DNA from 4 places in the Thalassotalea sp. LPB0316 genome. Region 3 is predicted to be linked to each of the others. Evidence: predicted binding sites of a transcription regulator. Region 3 holds the regulator's gene; each other region holds the start of a gene.

Region 1 (8,270 bases), 990 kb from region 3:
TTATATTCTATGGTCACTACTAGTATATCTAGAAAGCTGTTATCTCGCGTATTGTCTTTATACTTTGTGCTCACCTTTATTGTTACAGGGGTGCAAATTATTGCTGAGTACTACAACGCTAAAAGTAACATTAATAGTGAACTATTGACTTTAGAAAGAACGTTCAGCGGCAGTTTAACCCGTGCGGTATGGGAACTTAATACCGACCAAGTCAATGATATTGCCAATGGTTTAGTAGCGATTCCGATGATCAGAAGTATCGTGGTCACCAATGAAAACAATGAAGTCATTGTACAATATGGTGATGTTGAGCGGGCTGCTTCATACACCAAAAAAGAAGGGGATTCCGATAAAGCGACGTACTTCAGTATCCAATCATTTTCCCAAGGTACGTTTGGCCACACCTTTCCATTAATCTTCGAGTTTTCGGGACGCAATACCCAAGTTGGCAGTGTAACGTTACTTTCAAGTAACCAAGTGATTTTTAACCGTATTGAAATTGGTCTTTACTTTCTAATCGGTAATGCCATGTTAAAAACAGCGGCATTAATTCTACTTTTTACGCTAGCATTTAATTCTCTATTAACGACGCCACTTAACAGCCTAACCGATCAGATTCGCCGGTTTGATATTGACGATCCTGAATCGTCTAAGATTAACTCTCAAACCGTGGAAAACAATGAATTAAAAGTACTTGAAAATGCCTATAACAACCTAATTGATCAGCTCGTTTTATATAAAGAAGAGCTTGCAGATGCGCAAGAGCAAATCCTACAAACCAATCAAAAACTGGATGAGCACAATTTAATGCTCGAGCAAGAAGTTGCCAAAAAAGCTTCATCGTTGAGCTCTAACATGTTGAAAATGGAATTACAGCAACGTGATTTAATTGAACAACAAAAGCGCTTAGAAGACGAGAATGAGCGTCGAAAGCGCACTGAGCATCGCTTATTAAAAACCAATAAAGATCTAACGGAGTCGATAGAAGAGCTCAATAAAGCACAAGTTCGTTTACTCGAAGCAGAAAAAATGGCATCGCTTGGCAACTTAGCTGCAGAAGTGTCGCATGAGGTAAATACCCCTGTTGGTATTAGTATAACCTCTGCGAGTTATTTAGCTGACTTATTAGACGAAGTTACAACCAAAATCAAAGCGAATGACATTAGCCCAGATGAAACAATGGATTACTGTAGCAATGCCCAACAATCCATTGACCTATTAATGAATAATTTAAAACGCGCATCTGAGCTAATTGCGAGCTTTAAGCAAGTAGCCGTTGACCAAACGAGTAATAAAGTGCGCGAGATTAATTTAAAGACCTATATTGATGAAGTGGTCAACTCACTTCAACCTAGGTTAAAAGGCACCAATCACCAGATTAATGTTAACTGCCCCAACAACCTAAACATATTCACCCATGCAGGTGCATTATCACAAATTTTCACTAACTTAATTATGAACTCGGTAATTCACGGCTTTGATGGTCGTGACGATGGCAATATCGACATCGACATCACAATGGAAAACGAAAGAATAAAAATTGATTACCACGATGATGGCCACGGTTTAACCAGTGAGCAACTGGCCAAATTGTTTGAACAATTTTACACAACTAAAGAAAATGAGGGTGGTAGTGGCTTGGGTACTCACATCATCCAGAACTTGGTTATAGATAATCTTAATGGCCAAATTTCTGCTCATAGTGAAGTTGGACAAGGTCTGCACTACCACATTGAATTTAACAATATGCGCTAATCATTGTTTTTTGCTTGTTAACCAAAACTTTTACTCTGACGCATCCTAAGCATCCACTTGTTATATTCAATCGGTATACGGTATGATGACCGGCCAAAACTCTTAGAGAGTTCACCGATTATTGTAGGAATTACCATGTGGTTTAAGAATCTTTATTTTTTCGCTTTTACCCGCCCTTTTGAGTTAAACGAACAAAGCCTTGAAAAACAGCTAAGCGAGCACTTGTTTACCCCTTGTGGCTCTACTGAACAATCACACTTTGGTTGGGTGAATGCCTTGGGCAAACACGGTCAAACCCTTGTCCATACAGCCAATAACAACATGCTTTTGTGCGCTCGCAAAGAAGAGAAAATTTTGCCGGCCCCCGTTGTAAAAGATATGCTTGAAGAAAAAGTTGCTTTGTTGGAAAACGAGCAAGGTCGCAGCGCAACAAAAAAAGAAAAAGAGCAATTTAAAGAAGATATTATTTTCGAACTTTTACCACGTGCCTTCTCACGTATTACCGATACACACGCCTATATTAGCCCTGCACACAACTTAATCGTTATCAACTCAAGCTCTCGCACTAAAGCGGAAGACTTTCTAGCGCTATTACGCAAATGTTTAGGTAGCTTGCCAGTCACTGGCTTAGCACCAGAACAAGCGCCAGATGAAATCATGACAGATTGGCTGACAGAACAAAATCTAGGTGGCAACTTTGAGCTAGGTACTGAAGCGGAATTTCACGCTTTAGGGGACGATGGTGCCGTTGTTCGAGTAAAAAATCAGCCGCTAGATTCTGATGAAATTAAAGCGCATTTAGATGCCGACAAGTTTGTTGTTAAAGTAGCAATGGAATGGGATGAAACCTTGTCATTTGTTTTATGTGACGATTTAGCCGTTAAACGATTAAAGTTCTTTGATGTTATTCATGAACAAAATGACGACATTGACAAAGATGACATAGTAGCCCGATTAGACGCAGACTTCGCGTTAATGGCAGGAGAAATCAACCGTTTTATCGACGCCCTACTTGCTGAATTCTCTTTAAAGGCAAGTGACTGTTTGTCTGAAGAGTAATAGCAACGCTGTAATGCTTTAATGCTGGAACGCTGGTTTACTTAAACGCTTTATGCTGTGAAGGCTTGAGGGCTGGAACGCTTTAAGTCTTAAGTGCTTACCGCCTTCCAGCTTTACCTCCTTACCGCCTAATAACTTTGCGGTTATTGCAACCCAGTGACCAAGGTTTTTAACCAACGCTCTTCACTGATAAACGCCCAACTGTAGTCTTTGTACTTCTCGCCAATGCCCATTTCTAGAATTTGAGCTTCTGTTTTTCCATCAGCTAACGCTTTCTCGACACGCTCAATTGAGTATTCAATCATTGCGGCAAATACTTTATAACCTGCGATATCGGTAATATTGCCGTGACCAGGAATAATCTTCGCGTCACTTGGGTAGTCATTAATAATGGTCTTCACGCTTTTTAAATAACCTTTAACGTCACCGCCACCTTTAAGGTCGATATATGGGAAGCGCTCATTAAAAAATAAGTCCCCTGTGTGGATGACATTAGCATTTTTGAAATATACAACGGTATCGCCATCCGTATGACCTGTAGGGAAATGACGCAACTGCACGTGCTCGTTGTCTAAGTATATATTTACGCCATTTTCGTATGTAACAACAGGGAGTTCATCTCTATTCGGTTCAGCTTTGTTTGACAAGCGCTCTCTAACATTTTCATGAGCAAAAATTGGCGCTTTATGTGAAAAGTAGCTATTCGAGCCGGTATGATCACCATGGTAGTGAGTATTAACCACATATTTTAATGGCTTATCATTGACTTCTTTCATTGCCTGCTCAATCTTTTCGGCAAGCCCCTGAAATTGATCATCGACAAGTAATAACCCTTTGTTTGTCGATAGCACGCCAATATTGCCGCCATACCCTTCAAGCATATAAACATCGCCAGCTACATTATGGGTTTTGATTTCTACTTTAGAAAAGTCTTGAGCAACCGCACTTAGACCCAAACACGCACTTGCAATCAAGGTTATAAATTTATTTTTCATCTTGTTTATTCTTTTAATGAGTTTGAAACATATTTTGTAATTTAATCAGTATGTCACTGAATAATAGGTAAATCCAATTGCTTCGCCGAAATTTTTGTTTCGCTACCAAAGCCAATAGTAATACCAATCAAGCGAACTTTTCGATCACTACTTCGCTCTAGCGCTTTTTGGAGTAAACATTTTAATACGCAAATATCTAACCCCGATGAGCGTTGCTCGACCGTAGTTTGATTAAAATCGGCAAACTTGAGTTTGATGCCTTGTTTGACGATTTGTTTGTTGTGGTGCTTGGCTAAGCGCTTTTCTAAGGCGGGAACTAACTGTTCAACGAGCGGCCAACAAGCCTCTTCTGTGTTATCAAAATCTTCGCTAAATGTCCTTTCAATAGCAACAGACTTGCGCTCTCGATGGCTAACGACCTCTCTATCATCTTCACCAAAACTTCGCCGGTAAAGCGACTGAGCAAAGCTACCAACGACTACTTGAAGCTGTTTAACAGAAGCTTGTCTAACATCTGCACAGGTGTAAAAACCTTTGTTATTGAGCTTGTCGAAGGTTTTAGGGCCAATACCAGGAATTTTCTTTAACGATAATTGTTCAACAAATGCTGAGACTTTATCAGGCGATATAACAAAAATGCCATTGGGCTTATTTTCATCACTGGCTATTTTGGCGAGAAATTTATTTGGCGCAACTCCGGCTGAAGCAGTAAGCCCTGTTTCATCGTATATCGCTTGCCTGATCTCTTGCGCGATTAATGTCGCACTACCTTGGCAATGATGACTATCGGTGACATCTAAAAAAGCTTCATCGAGCGAAAGAGGCTCTACCAGTGTCGTATATCGAGAAAAAATCTCTCTTATTTGCTCACTGACTTGTTTATAAACAGCCATGCGACCATGAACAATTTTAAGTGAAGGACAAAGGACTTTTGCTTTTGTTGATGGCATAGCAGATCGCACACCATAACTACGTGCTAGGTAGTTACAAGTAGATAATACACTTCGCTTACCTTCACCGCCTACAGCCAGGGGGATATTTGCATACTCTGGATTATCGCGCATTTCAACCGCGGCATAAAAGCAATCCATATCGATATGAATGATCTTTTTCACATCAAAACCAAATAACTGTACATAAATACAGTTTATTGTTTTTTTATCCGAGGTTCCAGTAGATTTTGCTACAAAAAAAGCACCGAACGGTGCTTTTTATTTCGTTAGTTGTCAAGCTTAAAGGTTTTTGACATTAATACTATTTTCTTTTAGTTCTGCCGCCTTGCGCTCGCGTTCTTGACGTTTCTCACAAGGGTTGTCACAGTTGCAGGCCTTATCAATGCCTAACGTACCTAAACCACCACAGCTACCTGCTAACGATTTTTTTTGAAAAATATAACCGACTGCCATGCCGACAACAACAAGCAAGAAAAAGGCTAAGGTAAGTAAAAAAACAGTCATCTTAATTTCTCAAATCAGTGGTAAATAAGGAGGGGTCAGAGTCAATTAACTTTGACGCCAAAATTTCTATTTCAAATACGGCATGAATTTTACTGTATTTATCTCTTCAAAGCCATTATCTGTTTTGACGATTAGCATGGCAGCAAGTTCATGCTTTTGGGCAAACGCTAACCCTTGCTCTGGCCCCATTACCATAATCGCTGTAGATAAGCCATCAGCAGTCATTGCAGAAGGGTGAATTACGGTGACAGACACTAGCTTATGGTTAATTGGCTTACCGGTATCTGGATCAATGATATGAGAGAATCGCTGCCCGTTTTCTTCAAAATAATTACGATAATCGCCAGACGTGGCCACTGCATTATCTTGTGGTACAACAATTTGATGTACTACTCGATCATTGGTAATGGGTTTCTCAATCGCAATATGCCACAGCGTGCCATTAGCCTTAAAGCCTTTTACCCGCATTTCACCGCCAACTTCAACAAGGTAATTGTGAATATTTTTGGCTTCAAGTAATTCAGCAATAACATCGACACCGTAACCTTTAGCAGTAGTCGACAAATCGACATAAAGTGACGGTAAGGTTTTGCTTATTTTATTACCCGACACTACAAGGTGGCGCAAACCTGTTTGCGCTTCGGTATTAGCTAATAGCTCATCAGAAGGCACGACATCAGGCCTTGCTTGCGGGCCAAATCCCCATAAATTAACTAAAGGGCCAATGGTGATATCAAGTTTTCCTTCGGTCATCTCACCAAGGCGAATTGACTCATTGATAACGGTTGCTAAGCCCCTTGACATTTCAACTGGCACGTCACCTGTTGATTTATTAAATAACGATAATTCTGAATCTGGGATATACGTCGACATCTCTTGATTCACTTGAACCAGTGCAGTATCAATTTCTTGGTGCAATTGTTCAACGTCAAGCTGCCCTTTTTCTATAACAAACTTAATGTTATATGTCGTCCCCATCGTGGGGCCTTGCAACAGCAGCTCTTCTTTCGTGCTATCGTTATTATTAGGGAAACAACCTTGAACCAATGCGATAACAACCAAAAAGCTCAGTAACTTAACTAAACGCATTTATATTCCTATAAGCTAATCAGATTTTGCGCGCTATTTTACCTGAAAAAACCAACCTGATCAGAGTAAATTAACTTTACACCGAAAAAACTCCTGTCATTCCCGCGAATGCTTATATTGATGTAAGTAGAATAATGCAGGAGCAATTATCGAGGCGGGAACCTCTATAATTCAGTCAGAGATTGTCATGTTAATTCAATAAATAGTAATAGCTTCCCTGTAACGACATCAGGGAATGACAGATCTAAAGCATTTAAATTGAGATTCCCGCCTTCGCGGGAATGACGGAATCATGGGATAAAAAGAGATTGCCGCCTTCGCGGGAATGACGGAATCATAAAAAAAGAGCGACTATGTCGCTCTTTTTTATAACCCTAAATTTAATGATTTTGCGAAGATTGATATTGCTAGTTCTAGGAGAGAGCGCGGAGCTTGGATTCTCTAATAAACCAAGCAAGTGAGCACTCACGACAACGAAATAGCATTATCAGGCAAGCAAAAGCTTAAATTTTAGCCGCCGAAGTCGTCTAGTAAGATGTTCTCATCTTCTACACCTAAATCTTTCAGCATGCCAATAACAGCTGCGTTCATCATAGGTGGACCACACATGTAGTATTCACAATCTTCTGGCGCTTCGTGATCACGTAAGTAGTTTTCGTAAAGCACGTTGTGGATAAAGCCAGTCATACCGTCCCAGTTATCTTCTGGTTGAGGATCTGAAAGTGCTACGTGCCATTCGAAGTTGTCATTCTCAGCCGCTAAGCCGTTGAAATCATCTTCATAGAACATTTCACGTAATGAACGTGCACCGTACCAGAAAGAGATCTTACGCTTAGACTTAAGACGCTTAAGCTGGTCGAAGATGTGAGAACGCATAGGTGCCATACCTGCACCACCACCGATAAATACCATTTCTGCATCAGTGTCTTTCGCGAAGAATTCACCGAATGGACCAGAGATAGTTACTTTATCACCTTCTTTTAAGCTCCAAATGTACGATGACATTTTACCAGCAGGAAGTGATAAGTTGTTTGGCGGCGGCGTAGCGATACGCACGTTAAGCATGATAATGCCTTCTTCTTCTGGGTAGTTCGCCATCGAGTAGGCACGTAATGTGTCAGTATCAACTTTAGACTCAATATCGAAGAAGCCAAAACGCTCCCAGTCACCGCGATATTCTTCTGGAATATCGAAATCTTTGTATTTAACGTGGTGAGCAGGCGCTTCAATCTGAATGTAACCACCCGCGCGGAACGGCACTGATTCACCATCAGGGATAGCTAATTTAAGCTCCTTGATGAATGTTGCTTTGTTATCGTTCGAGATAACTGTACATTCCCACTGCTGAACACCAAAGATTTCGTCTTCTAACTCAATGTCCATGTCTTGCTTAACAGCAACCTGACACGATAAACGACAACCTTCTTTTGCTTCACGCTTTGTAATATGGCTTTGCTCAGTTGGTAAGATGTCACCACCACCAGAATGAACGTGTACGCGACACTGACCACATGTACCACCACCACCACAGGCTGATGGTACGAAAATACCTTTGTCTGCTAATGCGCCTAATAATTTGCCGCCAGCAGCTGTAGTGATCGCTTTATCTGGATCACCGTTAATAGCGATAGTCACATCACCTGTTGATACCAGCTTAGATTTAGCAAATAAGATTACTAAAACTAGCAAGATAACAATGGCGGTGAACATCGATACGCCGAGTATAATTTCCATCGACTTTTCCTTTGTACATCATAAGAAGGCGGCGTTAACCACCTTCTACATTAACCTTATAACGAGATACCACCAAAAGACAGAAAGCCAAATGCCATCAATCCCGTGCTGATAAACGTAATACCTAAACCTTTCAAGCCATCAGGCACATCTGAATACTTCATCTTTTCACGTAAACCCG
Region 2 (8,270 bases), 610 kb from region 3:
ATATGCTGTTATTGCTTTTGAGCCTAATGAGCTCTTACGTGTATTCGGCATCTACAGCGTGTTTGACCAAAGAGAAAGGAAGAGATGTAAGTGCTTCGTTGTAATATCATTAGCTTGATGGTGTTAATGATTACCACGAGCCTTTTGGGATGCAGAGCAACCTCCGTTGATGTTAGTAAGGATAATAGCTATTCGGGAATTATTGGTAACTGTTATACAACGTCACAAATATATTGGCTGTATGGTTTTGATGCTGATGGCGAAGTTGAACAGGTCGACTTTTATACTTTTAAAGAAACCGGAGGCTGGAGGAATCGCTATACCGTTGAATCTTTTGAAATTGAAAGTGGTACTGGATTTTGTGTGGCTAAAATATTGAGTTGTAGTAGCTGTAATGAGGACAAGTTTTTTTTAGAAGTTAACTTTATTGACAACAATGAACCGATTCTTTCGTATCAAGCACCTATTTATATTAGAAGGTCTGATGTTGGAGGCAAATTCTATTTCAAAGATGAAGGTGAATATAAGCTATTGGCAGATTACTTCAAACTAAAAAAGGTCACTCACAAAGTAAAATAGATTGTTATGGAGATTACCGTCTGCACGGTAATGACGGGTTTATTCGAGGTTTGGGGTCAGAGTTCGCTAACTCTGACCCCGATTATTTTAACTCTGACCCCGATTATTTTGAGTTCAATTATTCAAATCTGTCAGTTCAAGTTAAACCTATCTACCGTACTACTTTTCTGTTTTAAAGCTAAACTCTTTAGGTGGTGTTGCGCCAAGTAAATGGGTTACAAAGTAGTCCCAGCGTTTGCGCATCATGTATGGCTCTCTTGCAAAGCCGTGGCCACGGTTTGGCAACATTAACATATCAAAGTCTTTGTTGGCTTCAATCAGTGCTTCAACCACTAATAATGTGCTATACGGCGGCACGTTGGTGTCGGTTGTACCGTGAGCAAGTAATAACTTACCTTTGAGGTTTTCAACGATAAGCTGGTTTGCTTGGCTGTCGTAGTTGGTGGTTTTATCATCACGTTTTTCTAATAAACCGTGCCATTTTTCACCCCATTCATCGGCGTAATTGCGGTTGTCGTGATTACCCGCTTGTGAAACCGCAACACGGTAAAAATCAGGGTAGGTAAGTAGTGCGCGCGTTGAGGCAAAGCCACCACCTGAATGTCCCCAAATACCTACTTTGGTTGTGTCCATCCAAGGATATTTTTTACCTAGCTGTTTAATCGCCGCCACTTGATCTGGAATGCCGCTATCACCCATTTTACCGTAATAGAATTCGTGGAATGCTTTAGAGCGACCCGGCGTACCTAAGGCGTCTAATTCAACCACGATGAAGCCAAGCTCTGCGATTGCTTGGTTATCGCCGCGCGCCGCTCTAAAGTGACGACCGCGAATTGAACCAACTTGTGGCCCTGGGTATAAGTAATTGATCACCGGATAGGTTTTGTTGGCATCAAAATTAGAGGGCTTGTAAAGTAAGCCGTGAAGATCGAAATTGCCATCTCTGTCTTTTACTATAAATGGCTCAGGTGCTTGCCAACCCGTCGCTTCAAGCGCATCGATATCCATAGTTTCAAGCGTAAAGCCTTGGCCAGTATTGGTTGAGCGAATAAAGCTTGTTTGCGCTTGATTATAGGTTGATGCGCGATCTAAAAAGTACTGGCCTGACTTACTAAGACTAATGCGGTGATGCTGTTTTTCAGGTGTCAGTAAAGTTAAGTCTGAGCCATCTAAATTTAGGCTATAAAGCGAATGGAAATAAGGATCTGCGCCTTCACGGCCAGCACCGGTAAAGAGGATTTTGCCCGCTTCTTGATCTAAGTGAAGCAGCTCGATAACTGTCCAATCACCCTGGGTTAGTTGTTTTTTTACCTTGCCGGTTGTCGCATCAATGAGATAGAAATGCCCCCAGTTATCGCGTTGCGAGAACCATAAAATCTCATTGGTTTTATCTAGGTAACGCCAACTTATGCCGTCAACGCCCGACTCAAAAAAGGTTTCTTCTGTTTCGGTAAATACCGTTTTCACTTGCCCTGATTTTGCATCGGCAATTTTTACCGTTGCTTGTTTGTGATCTCGGCTAGATGAGACAAAGGCAAAGTGCTGGCTGTCTTCAGACCAGTCGATATCAAGTAATGAACCATCGCGGCCAGCAACGTGATCGGTAATCGTTGAACGGTGTTGGTCAATCGGCATATCAAGGCGAATAAGCTTGTTGTTTTCAATGTCAATGACAACGCGCTCTATCGTAAAAATATGCTCATCACCGGGTAGTGGGTACTTCCATACATCGATATCAGGTGTCCCCACATTGGTCGAGACAACCGCCATTTCACCGACTTTTCGGCTATCGTGCTTAAACGTGGTGAGTTTAGTTGAATCAGGTGACCACTTTACCACTGGCTTGTCACTGCGGATCCAACCAGCATTGTTGGTGGCGTAGCCAAAATCTTGTTCGCCGTCAAAGGTCAACTGTGTTTCGTTATTGCTGGCTAACTCTCGCAACCACAAGTTGTGCGCTTTAATAAATACGGTTTTTTCGCCATCAGGTGATACAAACTCGTGTTTCTTAACACTTGGCTCAACTTGTTGGCACAGGTATTTGACTAAATCACAGCTGAAGGTAGCTTTTTCAAGGGTAATTTGCAGTTGCTCATCAGTGTCAAAGTTAAGTGCTTTCATCGGTAGCTTGTTGGCATCTACCTCTTGCTCGCTGGCACTTGCTAATGCGGTTGCTAGCTTTTGGTGATCAAATGCTAGTGCTTTCGTCTGATTTTTTGCATCTGCTTGGTAAAAGCGCAAACCTTGTTCGGTTTGGCTGCGATAGAACAGGGTCTCGCCTTGCCAAACTGGGTAATCAACAGTGCCAAACACTAATTTACTGGTGGTGCTCGCTAGCTGTTTTTCTGCTCGTTGATAATCTTCAACGCTTAATTGTTGTGCTTGTACCACTGGGCTAGCTACTACAGATGCTGCCACTAAAGGGAGAAGTTTGTTCATCGATAACAACCTATTTACTCTTGTTATTATGCTTTGATTGACATCTATCGACATCTATCGACATTCGGGTAACACTTTCGTTTATCAAGGCGACCCTATTAAGATTTGGTTGCAGATGCTACCACGATATTGCGTTAAATAATCGATTTTTAGTTGAAGCAACAAAATAAGCCGTTGAGTGGTCTTACGAAAATAATAAGAACATTGCTACCATTGATGAGTGTTAAAACGAAATTTTTAATCGTCACCACAACAAACCACAAGAGCTGAAGAAAATGAAAAAGATTGCCTTGCTATTAAGCTGTTCAATACTGTTATCACCATTGGCGATAAGCAAAACAAACAATACGATAATTGACGATGTGACCAAAAAGCCGGTACAAATGCGCGAAGATGGTCGAGGTGATCGGGTTGTTGGCGCACCTTGGGCGACCCGCTCTCCAGTTTTGGCGGTTAATGGCATGGCGGCAACATCTCATCCTTTGGCATCGCAGGTGGCGATTGATATTTTACAAGCAGGCGGCAACGCGGTTGATGCAGCTATCGCGGCGAATGCGGCGATCGGCTTGATGGAACCAACCGGCAATGGCATAGGCGGTGATTTATTTGCCATCGTTTGGGATCCTAAAACCGAGCAACTCTATGGCCTTAACGGATCAGGTCGCTCAGCAAAAGGCCAAACGTTAGCTCAGCTCAAAGCAAAAATTGGCGATGTTTCACAAATTCCTAATTGGGGCACACCACCGGTAACTGTTCCTGGCACAGTAGACGCGTGGTATGAACTACATAATAAATTTGGTCACTTGCCGATGAAGCAAAACCTTGCACCTGCAATAAGCTATGCCAAGCAAGGCTTTCCGGTTACTGAAGTGATTGCGTACTATATGGATATTTACCAAAAACGCTACGAGCGTTTATTTAAAGCCGGTGAAATAGAAGAAATTAGCAATTATCAAGCGACCTTTTTAATTAATGGCAATGCGCCAAAAGCGGGCGAGATCTTTAAAAATCCCGATCTTGCCAATACGCTGGAAAAAATCGCGCAAGGCGGGCGTGAGGCGTTCTATCAAGGTGAGATCGCTAAAACGATCGACCGATATTTTAAACGCATTGGTGGGCCATTGCGCTATGAAGATTTTGCTAGCCACACTAGTACGTGGATCAAGCCAGTGTCAATGAATTACCGCGGTTATGACGTATGGGAATTACCACCTAATGGCCAAGGCATTGCAGCTTTGCAGATGCTTTCTGTGCTGAAAAATTTTGATTTAACCGCGATGGAGCACAACAGCGCCGACTATTTGCACGTAATGGCAGAGGCGAAAAAACTCGCATTTGAAGATAGAGCGAGGTTTTACGCAGATCCCGATTACAGCAATATTGATCTCGACTATTTACTGTCAGACGAATACGGCGCCAAGCGCGCGCAACTTATCGATATGAAAAAAGCGGCAACGCAAGTGGAGCACGGCGATCCGAAACTCATAGAAGGCGATACCATTTATCTTACCGTGGCCGATAAAAATGGCATGATGGTCAGTCTTATTCAAAGTAACTATCGCGGCATGGGCACAGGATTAGTCGCCGATGGCTTGGGCTTTATCTTTCAAAATCGCGGCGCTCAGTATTCATTAACACCGGGCCACCCGAATGTTTATGCACCAGAAAAACGCCCGTTTCATACCATTATTCCGGCCTTTATCACCAAAGATAACCAACCGTATATGAGCTTTGGCTTAATGGGCGGCGCGATGCAACCGCAAGGGCATGCGCAGATGGTTACCAATATTGTCGATTTTGGCATGAACGTGCAACAAGCCGGCGACGCCGCAAGATTTCATCACAAAGGCTCTACTTCGCCAACATGGGAAGGCAGAATGCAAGATGGCGGTGTACTTGAACTAGAAAGTGGTATTCGCGCTCAGGTTGTTCGTGAATTGCAAAAGCGAGGTCATAAAGTTCACATTACCAGTGGCTCATTTGGTGGCTATCAGGCGATATTAAAACATCCGGTAACGGGCGTTTATCACGGAGCGAGTGAGATGCGCAAAGACGGCCAAGCACAGGGTTACTAATGCGGTGGAGTGAATAAAAATATTCCTGATGCGTTATCTTTTATTCAGTTTTTAATTGTGTTACTGTTGATTTATACAGTTTGTTGGTGTTTGTGGGACGAGGGCCCGATAGCCACCAACAACCAATATTCGGTTTGAACAAGAGGATTTCTAATGGCAGTTGAAGCTCGTTACGTAGTGATTCGCCAAAATGCGGAGGTAAAAACATTTATGGATAAGAAGGCGGCAGATGAATACGATAAAATGCTCGATATGGCCGATAACTTAACGGAAATGTTTGCCAAAGCACCTGTTGAATTGTCTGAAAGTCTTGCTGAAGAATTAAGTGTATTTTTAGCGTCTAATCGCGAAGATGTCTTAATTGCGCTACAGGCGAAAAAACCAAAACCGGTGGCAAAAGCTGTTCCGGCAAAAAAGGCTGCTAAAAAAGAAGCGGTAACCGACGAAGATAAGAAAGACGTTGCGTAAACCGCGCTAGTGTTTAGTTATCAACTTGCGCGCAGTGCTCGGCGCAAAACATTGGCGATCACTGTCAAGGCTGGCCAAGTTTATGTGCGTGCGCCGCAATTTGTTAGTCAAAGTGCTATTGATGCCATGCTGTTGGAAAAGTCACAATGGATTGGCCAAAAGCTCAAACAAAGCTTGCTAGAACAAGTGAATAAACAAGCAGCATTTCAACATGGCTTTGATATTTTATATCAAGGCCAACCGCATACCATCGCTTACATTAAATCAGCAAAAGCTGAGGTTATTGCCCATCAAAACACGCTGTTTGTCGAAGTGGCTGAAATAATAGATGAGCAGCAAGCTTCAGCGCTGGTAAAACAGCGGCTAGCAGTATTCTTTCAGCAACAAATAGAAAGTAAAATAGCCGAACGTCTGCCTTATTGGGTTAACAAAACTCAACTAGTGCCAAGTGGTTACAAGGTGCGCCAGTATAAATCTCGGTGGGGGAGTTGTAATTCAAAAGGCCAACTAACCTTTAATTCCTTATTAGCGATGACACCTGATAAGCTAGTCGACTACGTGATTGTTCACGAACTTTGTCACCTTAAATACATGAACCATTCAACAGCATTTTGGCAGCTAGTTAGTCAGTTTGTACCTGACTACAATACTCACCGCCAATGGCTCAAAGCCCATCAAAAGCAACTCAGTGTTTTTTCCTGATTACAACTTGTAACGTAAGTTAAAGTAAAGCAACAGATCACTCGTGACGAGAAGGTTAATATAATTTTAATTCAACGTTTTGGAGTGCCGTAATGAAATTCTCAACAGATACTGTGATCATGATTGCTATTTACCTTTCTTCAGCGATTATTTCGCTTTATGTTTTGAAAATAATCTAAATTTAGTTTCTTCAAGCTAGCGCTATGTTATTGATAAATAATAGCGCTTTCTCCTTTGTAAATTTTTTGTTTAAAAATAAGGTGAGATAAGTTAAATTATCAACAAAGAACAAGAATAACATAAAGGATTTCCCACGATGAGCTCGTCAGTTCTTATTTGTGATGACTCAAACCTTGCCCGTAAACAAGTACTTCGCTCACTTCCTGAGCAATGGCAAGTTAATATCCAAACCGCTACTAATGGCCGAGAAGCATTAACTTTGTTACGAAATAACGATGTTGATGTGCTGTTTCTTGATTTAACCATGCCTGATATTGATGGGGTAGGTGTACTGCAGGGAATTCAAAAGTTAAACCTTGATACTGCTGTATTTGTTATCTCGGCTGATATCCAGCCAGAAATGCAAAGTAAAGTATTGCAATTAGGAGCAAAAGCGTTTTTGAGGAAGCCAGTAAACGCTGAGGTACTCGCCTCGAATTTACAAGAACATGGATATATATGAGTGCATTTAATTTAAATGACGACCAGCAAGATTGCCTACAGGAGTTAATCAATGTTGCGATGGGGCAGGCCAGTGATCAGCTTGCCCGCTATTTGGACACTTTTGTTGATTTAAGAGTGCCAAGTATTGAGCAGGTTGATGCCAGCTCTTTGTCGATCACGTTAAATGATAAAACACTTGCTTCAGCGATTGTTAGCCAAGGCTTTTTTGGTTATGAAGGTATTCGCGGCGAAGCGTTATTGGTCTACCAGTCGCAAGATTCTTTGCAAATAGCTGATTTACTTGGTTATGAACCTGGCGAGCTGAGTGATGAAGAGCAACTCATCGATATTAGCTCCATCTTAACAACGACGTTTTTGAATGTTTTTGCTTCGCAAATCGACAATCAAATGTCTTATAGTGCGCCACGTTTACTATCAGCATCGCGCAATCCTTTGGTTGAACACGTTGAGAACTTGTCGTTTAGTTGGGACCTAGCATTAAAAGTTAAAATTACTTATCGCGTGACCGACTTTTCATTTAATTGCGACATGATATTACTGATCCCTGAATCAGCGATTATCAATATTAAATCAGTATTAGACCGCATATTGTCGGAGTTCTAATGACCTTTAGTTTCTGTGAAAAAGTAACAGATCAACTCAACTCAGGTATTTTAGTACTTGATTTAGAGAATCGCATCGTGTTTTGGAATAATTTTATGGCGATCCACGCCAATAAAAAGCTAGCCGATGTTTTTGAAATGTCTGTTTATGATGTTTTTCCAGAGCTACCGAGGCGTTGGTTTGAACGCAAGCTTGAAGGTGTTAAACAGCTCAACTCTCCATCGTTTTGCTCTTGGGAGCAACGCCACCATTTATTCGAATTACCGCATACTCGGCCAATAACCACAGACAGCCATTACATGGCCCAGAACATTACATTTACGCCAGTAACCGATAACGGCGAATTAAATCATATTTGTATTTTGATTGAAGACGTTACAGATGTTTGTCATTACCAAACAATGCTGAGAAAGACGCTTGACGAGCTAGCAATGGCAAACCGCATTGATGGTTTAACCCAAATCTTTAACCGCAAACATTGGGAAGAGTGTTTAGGTCAGGAATTTTCTCGGGCACGCCGCTATGACGCTGATTTAGCCTTGATCATGTTTGATTTAGACCACTTCAAACGACTCAATGATACTTATGGCCACCAATGTGGTGACACCGTTTTAATTGAAACTTCGAAATCAATTGATGAGCTAATTCGTATTTCTGATACGTTTGGCCGTTATGGCGGTGAAGAATTCGCCGTTATTTTGCCGGAAACTGGGGTTGTTG
Region 3 (8,270 bases):
TTTTTCACGGTTTTTTGAATGTTTTGCTCTGTTGTTTGTGTCATAACATGCTCCTTAATACCTTTTTTCTTAACTTGATGGTGACGTTGGCTTTACTCGCAACCAACGCCACTGAGCTCACTTAGGCTCATCTAGTCAATTTTCGGTGGTTTCTCAAAGGTGTGGTATGGCGCAGGGCTTGGCACTGTCCACTCTAATCCTTCGGCACCATCCCAAGGTTTAGCTGGTGCTTTTTCACCACCTTTAATGCACTTGATCACCACCCATAGGAATATCAATTGCGATAAACCAAAGGCAAAACCACCGATACTTACCCACTTGTTGAAGTCGGCAAATTGCAGCGCGTAATCAGGGATCCGGCGAGGCATACCCGCTAATCCTAAGAAGTGCATTGGGAAGAACAGGACGTTCACTGAGATCAGTGAGCACCAAAAATGTGCCTTGGCTAAGGTTTCGTCGAACATGAATCCCGTCCATTTTGGCAACCAGTAATAAGCACCTGCGTAAATTGAGAACAGGGCGCCAGTTACTAACACATAATGGAAGTGAGCGACCACAAAGTAGGTATCGTGATATTGGAAATCAACGGGTGTTAACGCCAACATCAAGCCTGAGAAACCGCCGATAGTGAATAAGATCACAAAGGCAATTGAGAATAACATCGGCACTTCAAAGCTAATGGCACCGCGCCACATGGTAGCTACCCAGTTAAAGACCTTAACACCAGTTGGCACGGCGATTAACATGGTGCAGTACATGAAGAACAACTCGCCAAACAATGGCATCCCGGTCGTGAACATATGGTGCGCCCAAACGATAAATGACAAGAACGCGATTGACGCAGTTGCATATACCATTGAGCTGTAACCAAATAGCTTCTTACGAGAAAACGCTGGAATGGTTGTTGAGACAATACCAAAGGCAGGCAAAATCATGATGTAAACTTCAGGGTGACCAAAGAACCAGAAAATATGCTGGAATAGCACCGGATCACCACCGCCTGCAGCGTCAAAGAAGCTAGTGCCAAAATAGGTATCAGTTAATACCATAGTCACGGTACCCGCCAATACCGGCATAACAGCGATCAATAAGTATGCGGTGATGAAAAATGTCCAAACAAATAATGGCATTTTCATGTAGGTCATACCCGGTGCACGCATGTTCATAATAGTGACAACGATATTAATCGCGCCCATAATCGATGAGATACCCATAATATGGACGGCAAACACGAAGAACGCGGTACTACCATTACTGTAGGTGGTGGATAGTGGCGCATAGAAGGTCCAACCGAAGTTAGGGGCGCCGCCTTCCATAAAGAAAGATGCCAATAAAATGCTAAACGCAAATGGCAGTATCCAAAAACTCCAGTTGTTCAAGCGTGGCAGTGCCATATCTGGCGCACCAACCATCATCGGGATCATCCAGTTAGCCAAGCCTGTGAAGGCGGGCATAATGGCACCGAATACCATGATCAAGCCATGAACGGTCGTCATTTGGTTGAAAAAGTCAGGGTCGACAATTTGTAAACCCGGTTGGAACAGCTCGGCGCGAATGACCATCGCCATCGCTCCGCCTGTTAAAAACATAATAAACGAGAACCATAGGTACATTGACCCGATGTCTTTGTGGTTCGTGGTAAATAACCAACGCTTTAAGCCCGTCATTTTGTGGTCGTGATGTTCGCCGTCGTGATTGTCGTGCGAATCATGAATTGCTTCTGTTGTCATTATTCGAACTCCTTATTTGCCACTTACAGCATCAACATCTGCTGGTTGCACTAAATCACCGCTGTCGTTACCCCAAGCATTTCGCTCAAAAGTCACTACCGCTGCGATTTGGGTTTTAGTTAATACACCTAGGAAACCTTGCATTGCTGGATTCTTCGTGCTGCCTTTCACAACCATGTCGATATGTGCATTAACATCACCTGTGATGTACGGGCTCTTAATTAATGATGGAAATGCTGGTGGCATACCAACACCGCCTGGCTGATGACAAGCAATACAAGCGCTGTTGTACACCTGCTCACCCATCGCCATCATTTCATCCATAGAATATTGTTTAGTTAAATCTTCTGCTGGGGCCGCTTCTTCGACAACTTGTGCCGCAGCTTGTGATGCTGCGTCTGTCATGTTATCAACAGTACCACTTGCTCCCGCGCCACCTTTAATTTTGGCAACGTCAGCTGCTTGTACAGCATCGCCCGTGTTATTACCCCAAGCATTTCGCTCATAAGTAACAACAGCAGCAATTTCTTTTGCACTTAACTGTTTGCCATAACCTTGCATACCTGTGCCAGCAATACCGTTAACGACAACATCAATATGGTTATCAACAGCGCCGGTCGTTGCTACTGCGCTACCTTTAAGCGCAGGGAAAGCCGGTGGTAAACCTTCACCATTAGGTTGGTGACATGCCGCACAGTGGGCAGTGTAGGTGGTTTCACCTAAGCTCATTAACTCATCCATTGATAGTGATGCGCTCAAAGAGGCTTGTTCAGCAGCTTTGCGTTCAGCAATTAATGTTTTTTGATCTTTAAGCCACTGGGCATAACCCTCTTCGGTTTTCACTTCAACAACAACGGGCATATAGCCGTGATCTTTACCACACAGCTCAGCACATTGGCCGCGGTATATGCCCGGTTCATCGACGATTGTCCACGCTTCATTGATAAAGCCCGGGTTGGCGTCTTGCTTGACGGCAAACGCAGGCACCCACCACGAGTGAATAACATCGTCTGAGGTGATCAAAAATCTCACTTTTTTATTAACGGGAATAACGAGGTGATTATCAACTTCCAACAAATAGTTTTCACTTTTTGGCGCGTTGCCAACACGGTTGTCAAACTGGTCTCTTGGTGTCGTTAATACAGAGAAAAACTCAATGTCTTGGTCAAAGTATTTGTAGTGCCATTTCCATTGCGAACCAGTAATTTGAATGGTGATATCTGAATTTGAGTTATCTTCCATTTTAATTAAGGTAGAGGTTGCCGGAATGGCCATGGCAACCAATATAACAATGGGTATTGCCGTCCAAAGAATTTCAATTTTGGTACTTTCGTGAAAGGTTGCTGGCTTGACGCCTTTAGATTTTCGATGAAAGAACATCGACCAGAACATCGCACCAAATACGATGATACCTATTGCCGTACATATATACATAACGAACATATGTAGGTCGTATACTTCTTGACTGACGGCCGTTACACCTTTGGTAAGGTTTAATTGGCTATCTGCCCAAGCTGAACTGGAAAGTATGCTTCCCAACAACAGCCAACCCAGGTTACGTCTTTTCACTCGACATCCCTCCCTCTTTTTTTAAAGCAAGAAACAGCCCTCAGTTTGAAGCGTAAAACACAGATCACTGTTGCTAAGTTCTGCTTATTTATTATTTTCTGGGTGACGCAATAGAATTGTTAGCGCGATTGCGTCGATCTTATAGTTGTAATAACGATTAATTTTTGGGTGTTTTCTAATCTAGAATTACTTAATTTTTAATCAAGGTCTAGCGTTTTTTTTCGAAAGGATTAAAAAAAGTTTAATAATTTCAGTGGAGTAACTACTCTAATGTGGGTTTTGTGAGGTGTTTAATATTTAGTCGTGTTTTGGTGGGTTAAAAGGCAATTAAGATACAAAAAAGCCAACACTGTGGTTGGCTTGTTGCATTATATTTATTATGTAGTGTTAATTTAAGCTTGTTACATCCAGTCGGCGTTTCTAACTACACCAACTGCTAACCCTTCAATGTGAAATGCTTGGTGAGCTAAGTCGACTTTAATTGGGGCAAAGTCTTCATTTTCAGCGTGTAAGTAGACAATATTTCCTTCGCGTTTAAAGCGTTTGACGGTTACGTCGTCTTCTACCCGAGCAACAATGACTTGACCATTTTTTACATCTTGAGTGGTATGAACGGCGAGTAAATCACCATCGAGAATACCTATGTCTTTCATGCTTTCACCATTAACACGAAGTAGGTAATCTGCACTTGGGTGAAATAAATTCCCATCAATTTTGTAGGTATCTTCAACGTGCGCTTGCGCTAAAATTGGTTCACCAGCGGCGACTCGGCCAATTAATGGTAATCCTTCTTCTTCAATGAACTCGTCAGCTAATCGAATACCGCGGGACGTGCCAGGTAACATTTCGATGTAGCCCTTTTTGGCGAGCGCTTTTAAGTGCTCTTCTGCTGCATTAGCTGATCTAAAACCAAAGTGTTCAGCGATTTCCGCGCGCGTTGGCGGCATACCGGTGGCGTTTATCGACTCTTTGATCAACTCAAAGATCTCACTTTGTCTCTTTGTTAACTCGCGCATATTAACCTGTTGTTTCGTACAGTGGTGTATTTATTGTCAGTATATAGCCCAAAATGGCAAACGCAAGCTTAAATGTTGAGTTACAACATAAAGTTGTAATCATCGAGCGATCCTGTGGCATCAAGCTCAATCGCTTTTTGTCGTTCATCTTCCGTTAAAATGTTTACAAAAGGCGTGTTTCTGCGCAATTTTCGCATTCGCTTGTCGTACTCGATCACGCCTTGATAAAAGGCATCGGGATCGTTTGGGGCAATATCGAGCAAACTAAACCAGGTTAAATAAGCACCATATCCCATGCGGCCGTCTTCGCGTTTTTGCTCTAGCGTAGCTTTGACTTGTTCAATTAATTCAGGTTTAGCCAATACTTTCTTCGCCATGGCCTTGTGGATCGCTAAGATTTGCTTATCGATAAAATCATCGCGAATAGTGGTTTTCTTGATTTGGTATGGCTTTTGTCGTCTCGATCTACTTCGGAAAGTCATCAGTACAAACAACTATAAGTATATGTGTCTAGTGCAAGTATATTTAACGAAAGCTTCTTTAGGCAAGCTTTGCTTGACATATTATGTCTAATGGGTAAGGATACCAATCATGTAGTTGCAAGGATGTAGACAAATGTTAGATTTTTTATTCTTAGATTTTAATACCTTATATACTGTCGCATTAGTAATAGTTGCCGTCATTGGCTTATTAGAGGGCTTGGGTATTTTACTAGGGATTAGCTTAGTCAATCTTTTTGACGACCTTCTACCGATAGACATTAACCTTGATGCTGATATATCTCAGACAGGATTGTCAAAACTATTGAGCTGGTTGTGTATCAATAAATTACCCGTGCTAGTTTGGCTGATCGTGATTCTAACTTCCTTTAGTATTGCTGGCCTTTCGCTAAATTATTTTTCTATTCAATTTTCTGACGAAGTGCTACCGAAATGGTTAGCTTTTGTACTTGCTTCTGCCTCCTCTATATTTTTAACAAAATGGTTAGCTAAACCATTAGCTAGGCTAATGCCAAAGAATGAATCGAGTGCGGTATCTGTTGATAGCTTAAATGGCTTAATTGGCACTGTTACTTTAGGTAAAGCATCGAAAAATAATCCAGCAGAAGCCGTTGTTCAAGATAGCTTCAACCAAAAGCATTATGTTCTGGTGGCACCGGAATTGGATGGTCAAATTTTTAATCAGGGAGAGCAAATCATCTTGGTCGAAAAGACTGAGAATCATTGGTTAGCAATTCCATTTAAATAAACTGTAGTACTAAGGAAAAAATAATATGAATGAGATCAATATGGATGGCTCAAATACCCAGTTCATTTTAATTATGGCTGGTGTCGTTGTTTTCGCGTTTTTTACCATTGGCTTAATCTTTGCCAAACTTTACGTCAGGGCGACTAAAGAAATCGCTTTTGTTCGAACGGGCTTAGGTGGAGAGAAAGTAGTGAAGGATGGCGGCGCCATTTGTTTGCCAGTGCTTCATGAAACTATTCCAGTCAATATGAATACCCTGCGCATCGAAGTAGAAAAAACACAAAAGGATGCTTTGATAACAAAAGATCGTATGCGTGTTGACGTTAAAGCCGACTTTTATCTGCGAGTTGCTCCACATCAAGAAGGTATTTCAATGGCAGCTCAAACATTAGGTACAAGAACAACGCGAGTTGACGAGCTTAAAAAGTTAATGGAATCGAAATTTGTTGACGTTCTACGTGCGGTTGCGGCAGAAATGTCAATGACAGAAATGCATGAACAACGCGCAGACTTCGTACAAAAAGTACAGCAAAACGTAGCTAACGATCTTGAAAAAAACGGTCTCGAACTTGAATCAGTATCACTAACCGGCTTTGATCAAACCGATTTACAGTTTTTCAATGACAATAATGCGTTTGATGCCGAAGGTCGAGCTCGTTTGGCAAAAATTATTGAGGAAAAGCGCAAAGAAACTAACGATATAGAACAAGATAATCGTATTCTAATTGAACGTCGTAATTTAGAAGCTGAACGCCAAGCACTTGAAATTAAGAAAGAAGAAGAGGAAGCAAGATTAGCGCAGACGCAAATTCTTGAATTTAAACGGGCAGAGCAAAAAGCAGAAATTGCAAAAACACGTGAAATGAAAGAAAAAGAAGAGCGCGAAGCAGAAATTGCTAAACAGCGTGCAATTGAATCTGCTGAAATTGAAAAATCGAAAGATATAGAAACGCGAGAAATAGCCAAGAAAAAAGCGCTTGAAGAAGCAAGAATTCAGCAACAAAGAGATATTGAAGTTGCTGAACAAGAAAAGCAAATAGCAGTTGCTGAAAAATCTGAAGAAGAGTCTGCTGCTCGAGCTAAAGCTGCAGAAGCAGAAAAGGAAAAAGTTGAAAAAGAAGAAGCTGTTGTTACTGCTAAGCATGTCGCCGAAGCGAATCGTCGTAAAGAAATAGAAGTGATTGATGCTAAAAAGGAAGCGGAGCGAGATGCTGTAGGTGTTACTGTTCAAGCTGAAGCGGAAAAGCAAGCTGCTGAAGATAAGGCCACTGCAATTCTAACTGAAGCAAAAGCTGATGCGGATGCCAAGAAGCTGAAGGCTGAAGCAGATGAGAAAGTATATGCTGTAGAAGCTGCAGGTAAGCAAGCGCTATATGAAGCAGAAAATACGCTTAGAGACGAACAAATCGAGTTGCAGAAGTCGTTAGCTATATTGACGGCATTACCAGAAATTGTTGCTAATGCTGTTAAACCACTAGAAAATATTGAAGGTATTAAGATTTTACAAGGCTATGGTGCGAGCAATAGCCTATCAAACTCTGGTGAGGGAGCTTCAGTAAGTAATGGTGGGATTGCTGAGCAAGTTACGTCTGCAGCGTTAAATTACCGAGCAAATGCGCCAGTAGTGGACGCCATGCTTAAAGAGTTAGGGTTAGTTGATCGAGAAAATGGTAGTTTGTCAGACCTGCTAAACGGTAACAATTCGCTAATTTCAGAGGCCAAAAATGTTATTAAACAAAGTAAGCCTCCAGCGCTAAATGGCAATGGCGTTGAGACAAGCTACTCTGTTTCAGGACACAGTGAAAGTACGCCTGAATAAAAGGAAGTAGAACTGGCGCTTCCGACAGGAATCGAACCTGTAATTTAGACTCCGGAGGTCCACGTGATATCCATTTCACCACGGAAGCACAGCTACAGGCGAGATTCTAGACAAAAGCGCCCGCGTTTACTAGCGGTAATTGTTCAACTGCTCAATTACCGCGCTATTTCGAGCTATTGTTTGTATATTTCGCCATTTTTCATCACAAAACTCACCCGCTCTAACGTCGCTATATTTTCAAGCGGATTCGCATCAACTGCGATAATGTCGGCATATTTTCCTGTTTTAAGGCTACCGAGATTATCTTGCCAGTTAAGTAACTTAGCTGACTCAATTGTTGCTGCTTGAATCGCTTGCAAGGGTGTCATACCAAATTTTACCATGCGAGCAAATTGCTTGGCATTATCGCCATGGGGATAAATACCGGCATCTGAGCCCAAAACCATTTTTGCGTTAGCATTTACCGCATTGCTAAAACTTTGACGTTGAATACTGCCTACTTGGCGCTCTTTATCGATATTTTCTTGTGGTACTCCGTTTTTCTCTCCTTCAGCAAGGGTGTATTCGGTGTTGTAGATATCCATCGATAAATAGGTACCGTGTTTTTTTGCTAAAGCGATAGTTTCTTCATCTAAAAAGCTGGCGTGCTCTATAGAATCTACGCCCGCCTTGATGGCAAATTTGATACCTTCGGTGCCATGAGCATGCGCAGCCACGGTACGGCCATGAGTATGGGCTTCGTCGACAATCGCTTTCATCTCTTCAAAGGTGTATTGGCGTTGACCAACTTTCGTGCCTTTTGAAAAAACGCCGCCAGTTGCGCAGAATTTGATGAGATCTACACCGTATTTTACGTTCAAACGCACTTTCTCTCGCACCGACCAAGGG
Region 4 (8,270 bases), 930 kb from region 3:
GTCTAACGTTTGTGCCACCGTTTTTTCCTCTTGCTAATGTTGTTTTTAGGGCAAAAAAAAACCTCCACTTGGAGGTTCTTATCGTTATTTTCTTTTGACGATAGTCTGCCTCCCACTAAGGTCGGATAAAAAAGAAAATAAAGAGATTGTTGCCTAATTTGTTCATGCCTTTACCATATAACTAGAGTAATCACTCTGTCAACACTTTCCTACGCTTCTATACGTTTTAGCCCTTACCGCACCTTACGATAAGGGCCTGATGTTTCGTTGTTGTTAATAGCTTAACAAAACCATCGAATATTTAGTCTCGCCTGGCAAGAATGCCGATGGCTTGCCGTCAGTCCAATCTTTATGACCTAAACCGTAATAAGGTGACCACGGGTGACCTGCTTGGCTTGTCGGCATATGGAATATACCGCGCTCTTCGTGACCAGGTGATACAATCATCCGCTCTGAAGCACCAAAATCAGTGCCTTGAACGCGCGGCATATAGCTATCGCCTGCCAATGGCATGTTGGGCATATCTAACCATCGGCCAATAAACGGAACCGCTTTGCTTAAAGGATGTTGAATATTACTGGTATTTTGCTGACCCCATGTCGCCTCAGATAGTGGCTGATTTTCAGTCATTTCTGCCAACGTGCTATCAAGTGCTTTAGCAAATAGTGCTTGCCATGAATCTTCTGGTCTTAGCATGAAATTGTCTGGCTGCTGAGTCACCAGTTGCCATAGCGGTGTTTCAATTTGGTGGCGAATACTGCGCAAGCTAAAACTCTCATCGAGTTGTTTGAGCGACTTGGTGAGGTCGCTAAACACGAGATCGCGCATTTCATAGCGAAAATTTCTAACGATTCTGTAGGCGACCGAATCTATACTCGCTTGCAATGTTGTCGACTGACTTAAATAGCGTTTTGCTTCCTGCCACAGTGGCTTATTGGCAATATTGTCAGCCGTTAGTACTCGCTCAAGTAAAAACTGCTGCCAACGAGTGAGAAAAATGGCATTATCGTCTAGTGCAACGTCAAGCAACGCCTGTTCGTCAAAATGATCTATTGCCATTAAATCGTCGCGAATTTGTTGGCTACGAGCGCCTAGAGCATAACCGCCGTTACCGATTTTTTCATACATCTCACCACCAACGACTCTGGAGTTGCCGGTCCATAATCGATTATTTACTGGGTTCTTTACTTTAGGGTATTGGCTTGCGCTAAGGTATTCACCCCAAGCGTTTTCACCCGTCGACCAATCCGTGGGTAAATCGCCTACTTGACCAATTTTCTGCGGGATAGGGCCCATGATGGTCCAGCCAATATTGCCTTGGTTGTCACCGACCATCAGGTTTTGTGCTGGAATTCCAGTAGTGGCGGCAATCGCAAACGCTTCATCGACGGTTTTTGCTTGCTCTAACTGCATTTGATTCAAATTAACAGCTTCTAAGTCATGGGCGACCCAGCGGTAAACAATTGGCTGACTTAGGTGGTTTTCACCGATAACGGGTCCCCAGATAGTTTCCTGAACCATGATCTCTTCAGAAGGCTTATCTTTGATTGCAATAACTTGCGGGACATAAGTAAAACTGCGCCAACCATCAGGGGTTAAATACTGGTTACCGGCTTCGTTAAGTTTTAATTCGATAACATCACTCCAATCGCCGTAACTATTGGTGTAGCCCCAAGCTATATGACCGTTACTGCCGGTGATAATATTGGGCGCTCCAGGTAACGTTGTGCCCGTGACTTTGATGCGTTGGTCGTCAACCTTAAACTCAAGCGAGGCGCGAAACCAAGTATTTGGCACACGGATCCCTAAGTGCATATCATTGGCGACAATCGCTGATTTTGTAGCACTAACTTGACCACTAACTGCCCAATTGTTTGAACCGGGTAAAAAGTCATTTTTAGCGACAACCGCTGTCGGGGGTTCAACAGTTGATGCTGTCGCTGAAGGCCAAGGCAGTTCTGGCATCTTGCCTGCTGGGAATACAGTGCCGTCAACTGCGGCATCCCACCTAGAACCTTTCGGATTTAGAAAGGCAAATGCTTCGTCGCCTAAGGTGCTACGTAATAAGTCTAATGTTCGCTCGCGTTTGCCATCAGAAGATTGCAAGTCTAAATACATACTAAAGACGGCTAACACCGTATCTTCTTCTTGCCACTCAACGGGCTCAAGCTGAAGTAACAGATACTCAAATGGCTTGGCATTCATATACTTGAGACCTTGATTAACCCCTTGTGTATACGCCTTTAAAAACGCGACCTGCTCTTTTGGCAGGTGGCTGACAATTTTACGCGCTCGATCGCGAAAGCGGTGTTGGCGAATACGTTTATCATAATCAAGCGCAAGCTCACCAAATAAGCTAGATAATTCGCCAGCAGAGTTCTTCCGCAGCAAATCCATTTGGAAAAATCGCTCTTGCGCATGGACATAGCCTAGTGCCACTGCAGCATCTGTTCTACTTTCAGCAATAATTGTCACGATACCTTGTTCATCGCGGTCAACTTGCACCGCTTTTTTAAGACCAAGTAACGTTCGCTTGCCCTCTAATTGCGGTAAAGAGCCATCGATTTGACTGTAGATATAAGCGCTACCAGCTATCAGTATAAAGATAAGGATAAAGCCAAAGAAAATTATAAATTTGCGCAGTTTTGTCATCGTCCATTCTAGCCTTTGTTATTTTTATCGACTTAGAGTAGTCAAATTAACAATGAAAAAACAGCTATAAGTGAATAAATTGTCGTTAATGGTGCTGATAATTATAGAAAAGTAGCAAAAGTATGCTAAATGAGAAGTACTAATATATTGAAAATTAATCGCTTTGTAGATTGTTAAAAAAATGTTTAGCGCTATACCCGATTCAATGTAATAATACTTTCGTAGATGTAGGTAAAGATGTACCTACAACTTCTCCTTTTCGTTGTTTTCTCTTGTGTACAGACTGTTTATTACCGCTGGCATCATCAATTTATGATGATTTGAGGTATCTTGCTAAGAGTTATTTAAGGTCTGTTTTTCCCGGTTAGGTTTTGTTTAGATGATTGATAACACGCGTTATATAAAAATTGATGATTGGTACTTCGAAATTAAAATGGTTAAAGCGATCAAGGTCGACGAATTTGGTCAGCCATATTCCGCTGTTGCAAACTGCAATATTAATGGCGATCAAATGTACATTGATGGGCTACTCACTAAGGATGATGAAAAGTTTTCTAAAGATGACGTCAATGCGTTTTTAAAGTTCTGCCAAAAATTAGGCATTGAAAGTGTTTCTTATCATCGAATGAAAGATGGCCAAGCCGTGTTAAAACATATGAAACAAGATGAACAAGACTCGATTAAGATAGCTTAACCACAACAGGCTGCTCTATGTTGGCTAAAATAAGCTAGTGACATTGGTGTAGGCGATATATTCAAAATGAAAAGGTGATACCCGAGAAATCGGTTATCTTCTTATTTCATCGACTAATCATTAGATAGGCAAAATGACACTGACGTTTTCACGGAAATGACGATTTAGTGCCTAATTAGTAAGTTATCCAACCTAGCTTCTATAGTATTTAACCTTTCACTAAGTTGAAGTTTCAGTAACGCTAACTCAGACTTTAGCGCTTTCACTTCTTGATTCATTATTACATCCTGTAATTTTATTATTATTTTATTTCAGTTTATTACCTACTTAATAAATTTGCTACTAGAGATTTTTGTCAAACATGTGGTAGACAAATTATAGGGTTTTATACAACTGAACACTTAATGGTTTAACTCATGGGAACACATTTTAAGAAGTGAAAAGCTAACTGTAAGCCTTATTTTTTTGGCTTTTGGAGATAACGAGATAGTGCAGCTTCTGGCGTAGTATAAAAACAAAAAGCCCCATTACCAGAGGTTATGGGGCTTTAAATCACTTTGCCGAAACAGTACAGTGAGAGCGTTGATAAGGCTGCGTTTATGCCTCTTCTTCAACTTCTTTTTGTGGCGCAGCTTTGGTTAAAAACAACTCGCGTAGCTTGCCATCAATTTCTTGTGCAATAGCAGGGTTTTCTTTTAAGAAGTCGACTGCTTTTGCCTTACCTTGGCCAATCTTGTCGCCTTGGTAGCTATACCAAGCGCCCGCTTTTTCAATCATTTTGTTTTGCACGCCAAGGTCAATTAATTCGCCAAAGTTGTTAATGCCTTCACCGTAAAGAATTTGGAATTCAACTTGTTTAAACGGCGGAGCAATTTTGTTTTTAACGACTTTTACGCGAGTCTCGTTACCGACGATCTCATCACCGTTCTTTACAGCACCAATGCGGCGAATATCTAAACGGACAGAAGCGTAGAATTTTAATGCGTTACCACCGGTAGTGGTTTCTGGGTTGCCAAACATAACACCAATTTTCATACGAATTTGGTTAATGAAGATCATCATGGTGTTTGATTGCTTCAAGTTGGCTGTTAATTTACGCATAGCTTGTGACAGCATACGAGCCTGTAAGCCCATGTGAGAATCACCCATCTCACCTTCAATTTCCGCTTTCGGCGTTAATGCGGCTACCGAGTCAACTACGATCACATCAACTGCGCCTGAGCGCGTTAACATGTCACAAATTTCTAACGCTTGCTCACCCGTATCAGGTTGAGACACTAATAATTCATTAATGTTTACACCTAGTTTTTCCGCGTAAATTGGGTCAAGTGCGTGCTCTGCATCAACGAAGGCACAGGTTTTGCCATTTTTTTGCGCTTCAGCAATAACTTCAAGGGTTAAGGTTGTTTTACCACTTGATTCTGGACCGTAAATTTCAACAACACGACCCATTGGTAAGCCGCCAGCACCTAAGGCAATATCTAAACCTAATGAACCCGTAGAGATCGTTTCTACATCCATACTACGGTTTTCACCAAGTTTCATAATTGAGCCTTTACCAAATTGACGTTCAATTTGACTCAATGCTGCTGAAAGTGCTTTTTCTTTGTTTTGGTCCATTGCAATGGCTCCGGTTAATCATCAATATTTGTAAAATTGAAATTAGTATACTGTATAGTTTTACAGTATCAACAGTTTTCCATTAAAAATTTTTGTTATTTTTATAATATGCTGTTTTTTAATAGTTTATTTTGTATCTTTGACTTTGTTAGCGGTAATGAATCAGTTGTTTGATTTTTGTTCAACGCAAATATCCTCAGTAATTGTGCAAATTTCGCGGATTTATTTTCGTCTCTTATGGCATAATAAATTAATTGTAATCAGACTGATAAAAATAGCTAATAAACATGACAACAAGCCCTGCCGATTTCTCTTCACATACACCCATGATGAAGCAGTACTTAACGATAAAAGCGGAATTCCCAAACATTTTATTGTTTTATCGGATGGGGGACTTTTATGAGCTGTTTTTTGATGACGCGAAAAGAGCGGCAGATTTACTCGATATTTCATTAACCGCGCGCGGTAAGTCAGGTGGTAATGCTATTCCTATGGCCGGGGTGCCTTATCACGCGGTTGAAAACTATCTTGCGCGACTGGTTCAACTTGGCGAGTCGGTTGCTATTTGTGAACAAGTCGGTGATCCGGCGACGAGTAAAGGCCCAGTTGAGCGTAAAGTGGTTAAGGTGGTAACACCTGGTACCGTTAGTGATGAAGCATTATTAACCGATAGACAAGATAATTTATTGGTCTCGGTATTTGAAGAACAAGGTCATTTTGGTGTTGCTTATCTCGACATTAGTTCTGGTCGCTTTGTCGTTACTGAGCCAGCATCGAGTGAACAGCTTCAAGCCGAGTTGCAACGTCTTGCACCGGCAGAGTTGTTATATCCTGAATCGTTTCGTGAATACGGTTTAGTTCAACACTATAAAGGCGTGCGTAAACGCCCTGATTGGGAATACGATTTTGATACCGCAACCGCGGTGCTAACTCAGCAATTTGGCACTAAAGATTTGTCTGGTTTTGGCGTGAGTGATAAACAATACGCAATTTGTGCTGCGGGTTGTTTGTTTCAATACGTAAAAGATACTCAACGCACAGCACTGCCACATATTCGCTCGATTATTAGTGAGTCGGCAACCACTGGCGTGGTACTCGATGCCGCAACGCGAAGAAACTTAGAGTTGACCCAAAACTTACAAGGCGGTCTTGAAAATACCTTAGCGTCTATTCTTGATACGAGCATTACCCCAATGGGCTCTCGTTTGCTTAAGCGGTGGATCCATTTCCCGTTACGTGACTTACAGGTATTAACCGCGCGTCAGGTGGCTGTTCGTAATATTCTCGATTTAGAACTTGGTGATATTTTAGCGCAAACGCTTAAGCCGATTGGCGATATTGAGCGTATTGTTTCTCGTATTGCTATGCGCTCAGCAAGACCAAGAGATTTCGCTCGTTTGCGAAATGCCTTGATGAATTTACCAAATTTAGCCGAGGATCTCGCTGATGTTAGCGCACCACATTTAACCACAATTGCATCAGCCGTTGCGCCACAGCCAGTATTACAAGTGTTACTTGAAAAAGCGATCGTCGATAATCCTCCGGTATTAATTCGCGATGGTGGCGTTATTGCGTTAGGCTACAACGCAGAACTCGATGAATTGAGAAATTTAAGTCAAGGTGCGAGTGATTACCTTGAGCAATTAGAGCTTCGTGAACGTGAAGCCACGGGGATCGCAACACTAAAAGTTGGTTATAACAAGGTTCACGGTTTTTATATTGAGATTAGTCGAGCTTCATCAAATCAAGTCCCTGGACATTATATTCGCAGGCAAACGTTAAAGAACAATGAGCGCTTTATCACTGAGGAGCTAAAACAGCACGAAGAAAAGGTATTGACGGCACAAAGTCGATTTTTGGCGTTAGAGAAAAAGCTTTATGATGAACTGTTTGAGTTAATTTTACCTGATTTAGAAATACTGCAAGCGTTAGCGACAAATTTAGCCGAGCTTGATGTGCTAAATACCTTTGCGCGTACTGCTGAAAGACTGAATTACGTACAACCTGAGCTTACTGTTGAGCCGGGCATTCGGATTGAAGGCGGTCGCCATCCGGTCGTTGAACAAATGACTAGCGAGCCCTTTATTGCCAATCCCGTCACACTTGATAGCAATCGTAAAATGTTAGTGATCACAGGTCCTAACATGGGCGGTAAATCTACCTATATGCGTCAAACCGCATTGATTGTGTTAATGGCTCATATTGGCGCTTTTGTGCCTGCTCAATCTGCAACTATTGGCTTAGTTGATCGGATTTTCACGCGCATCGGTGCTTCGGATGACCTAGCTAGCGGCCGTTCAACTTTTATGGTCGAGATGACTGAAACCGCTAATATCTTGCACAATGCCACAGAAAAAAGCTTGGTATTACTCGATGAAATCGGTCGTGGAACCAGTACCTATGATGGGCTTTCACTTGCTTGGGCGTGTGCAGAAATGCTGGCACTTAAAATAAAAGCATTTACCTTATTTGCCACCCATTACTTTGAGCTAACGATGTTATCGGAGCAAATTGCTACTTTAGCCAATGTTCATCTAGATGCAGTTGAGCACGGTGATAACATCATTTTTATGCACGCCATTCAAGAAGGGGCGGCAAGTAAAAGTTTCGGTCTGCAAGTAGCGCAATTAGCAGGTGTACCTAAAGACGCGGTTAAACGAGCCAAACAAAAACTTGCCGAGCTCGAAAGTGATCACAAACAGCAACTTATGCCGGCTAGTAGTGATCCTATACCTCAACAGCAGTTGTCATTAATTGAGCAGCCTCATCAAGTGGTAGAGCGATTAACAAAACTTGATGTTAATGACATGAGTCCAAGACAAGCGCTAGACCTCTTATATGAGCTTAAATCCCTTATTTAATTATCAGCTAGCTTATTTTGTATAAATAAATTTGCGAGAAGTTGATTGATCACCTATAACTCTAGTGAACAAAATCAAAAGGAATTGATATGTCACTTGCCAGTAAAGGATTAGTCGCACAAAAGCACTGTTCAACTAATTCAACCCAATGTGTAATCGGCCTCAAACATCTTAAGCTCATACTTAGCTTGTTGATGCTACTCGCTTTTTTGCTATTCGGCTTTTTGTTTGATGCCATTCGGCTAGATGTGAGCCGATGGTTGTCTTTTGGCTCCCTTTCACAACCGGAATATGTTCAGCCGGTAACGGTTAAAAATGTTTGGATAAAGCCTGGTGATTACATTCACGTGGGCACAAAATTAATGACATTAACGATTGATGATAGTACTGAAAAGGGGAAAAAATTAGCCCATAAGCTTGGTAATTATGTAAGACAGCAAGTG

What was found. The regulator LexA, encoded in region 3, represses DNA repair genes until DNA is damaged. The targets are predictions, from matches to a motif close to TACTGTATNNNNATACAGTA.
Region 1: dinB (DNA polymerase IV) is a predicted target of LexA. The motif match lies at 4,938-4,957, and genes of this name have one in related genera.
Region 2: LP316_RS15775 (YebG family protein) is a predicted target of LexA. The motif match lies at 5,155-5,174, and genes of this name have one in related genera.
Region 4: recA (recombinase RecA) is a predicted target of LexA. The motif match lies at 5,015-5,034, and genes of this name have one in related genera.

What each region holds. Positions count from the first base shown of each region.
Region 1 is NZ_CP062946.1:1,561,361-1,569,630, reverse strand. It holds gene LP316_RS06895 (sensor histidine kinase) at 10-1,755, shown strand; gene rdgC (recombination-associated protein RdgC) at 1,891-2,814, shown strand; gene LP316_RS06885 (MBL fold metallo-hydrolase) at 2,958-3,809, opposite strand; gene dinB (DNA polymerase IV) at 3,863-4,924, opposite strand; gene nqrM ((Na+)-NQR maturation NqrM) at 5,042-5,266, opposite strand; gene LP316_RS06870 (FAD:protein FMN transferase) at 5,333-6,355, opposite strand; gene nqrF (NADH:ubiquinone reductase (Na(+)-transporting) subunit F) at 6,866-8,089, opposite strand; gene nqrE (NADH:ubiquinone reductase (Na(+)-transporting) subunit E) at 8,146-8,270, opposite strand, start outside.
Region 2 is NZ_CP062946.1:3,506,881-3,515,150, reverse strand. It holds gene LP316_RS15790 (hypothetical protein) at 127-579, shown strand; gene LP316_RS15785 (S9 family peptidase) at 739-3,018, opposite strand; gene ggt (gamma-glutamyltransferase) at 3,402-5,093, shown strand; gene LP316_RS15775 (YebG family protein) at 5,247-5,561, shown strand; gene LP316_RS15770 (M48 family metallopeptidase) at 5,571-6,263, shown strand; gene LP316_RS15765 (response regulator) at 6,580-6,945, shown strand; gene LP316_RS15760 (chemotaxis protein) at 6,942-7,550, shown strand; gene LP316_RS15755 (GGDEF domain-containing protein) at 7,550-8,270, shown strand, end outside.
Region 3 is NZ_CP062946.1:566,816-575,085, reverse strand. It holds gene LP316_RS02570 (cytochrome c oxidase assembly protein) at 1-44, opposite strand, end outside; gene ctaD (cytochrome c oxidase subunit I) at 132-1,730, opposite strand; gene coxB (cytochrome c oxidase subunit II) at 1,743-3,299, opposite strand; gene lexA (transcriptional repressor LexA) at 3,701-4,315, opposite strand; gene LP316_RS02550 (hypothetical protein) at 4,396-4,797, opposite strand; gene LP316_RS02545 (YqiJ family protein) at 4,931-5,563, shown strand; gene LP316_RS02540 (flotillin family protein) at 5,589-7,382, shown strand; tRNA gene LP316_RS02535 (tRNA-Arg) at 7,396-7,470, opposite strand; gene LP316_RS02530 (metal-dependent hydrolase family protein) at 7,556-8,270, opposite strand, start outside.
Region 4 is NZ_CP062946.1:1,496,652-1,504,921, forward strand. It holds partial or broken gene pheA (prephenate dehydratase) at 1-18, opposite strand, end outside; gene LP316_RS06575 (penicillin acylase family protein) at 274-2,652, opposite strand; gene LP316_RS06580 (hypothetical protein) at 3,032-3,346, shown strand; gene recA (recombinase RecA) at 3,944-4,966, opposite strand; gene mutS (DNA mismatch repair protein MutS) at 5,254-7,827, shown strand; gene LP316_RS06595 (hypothetical protein) at 7,917-8,270, shown strand, end outside.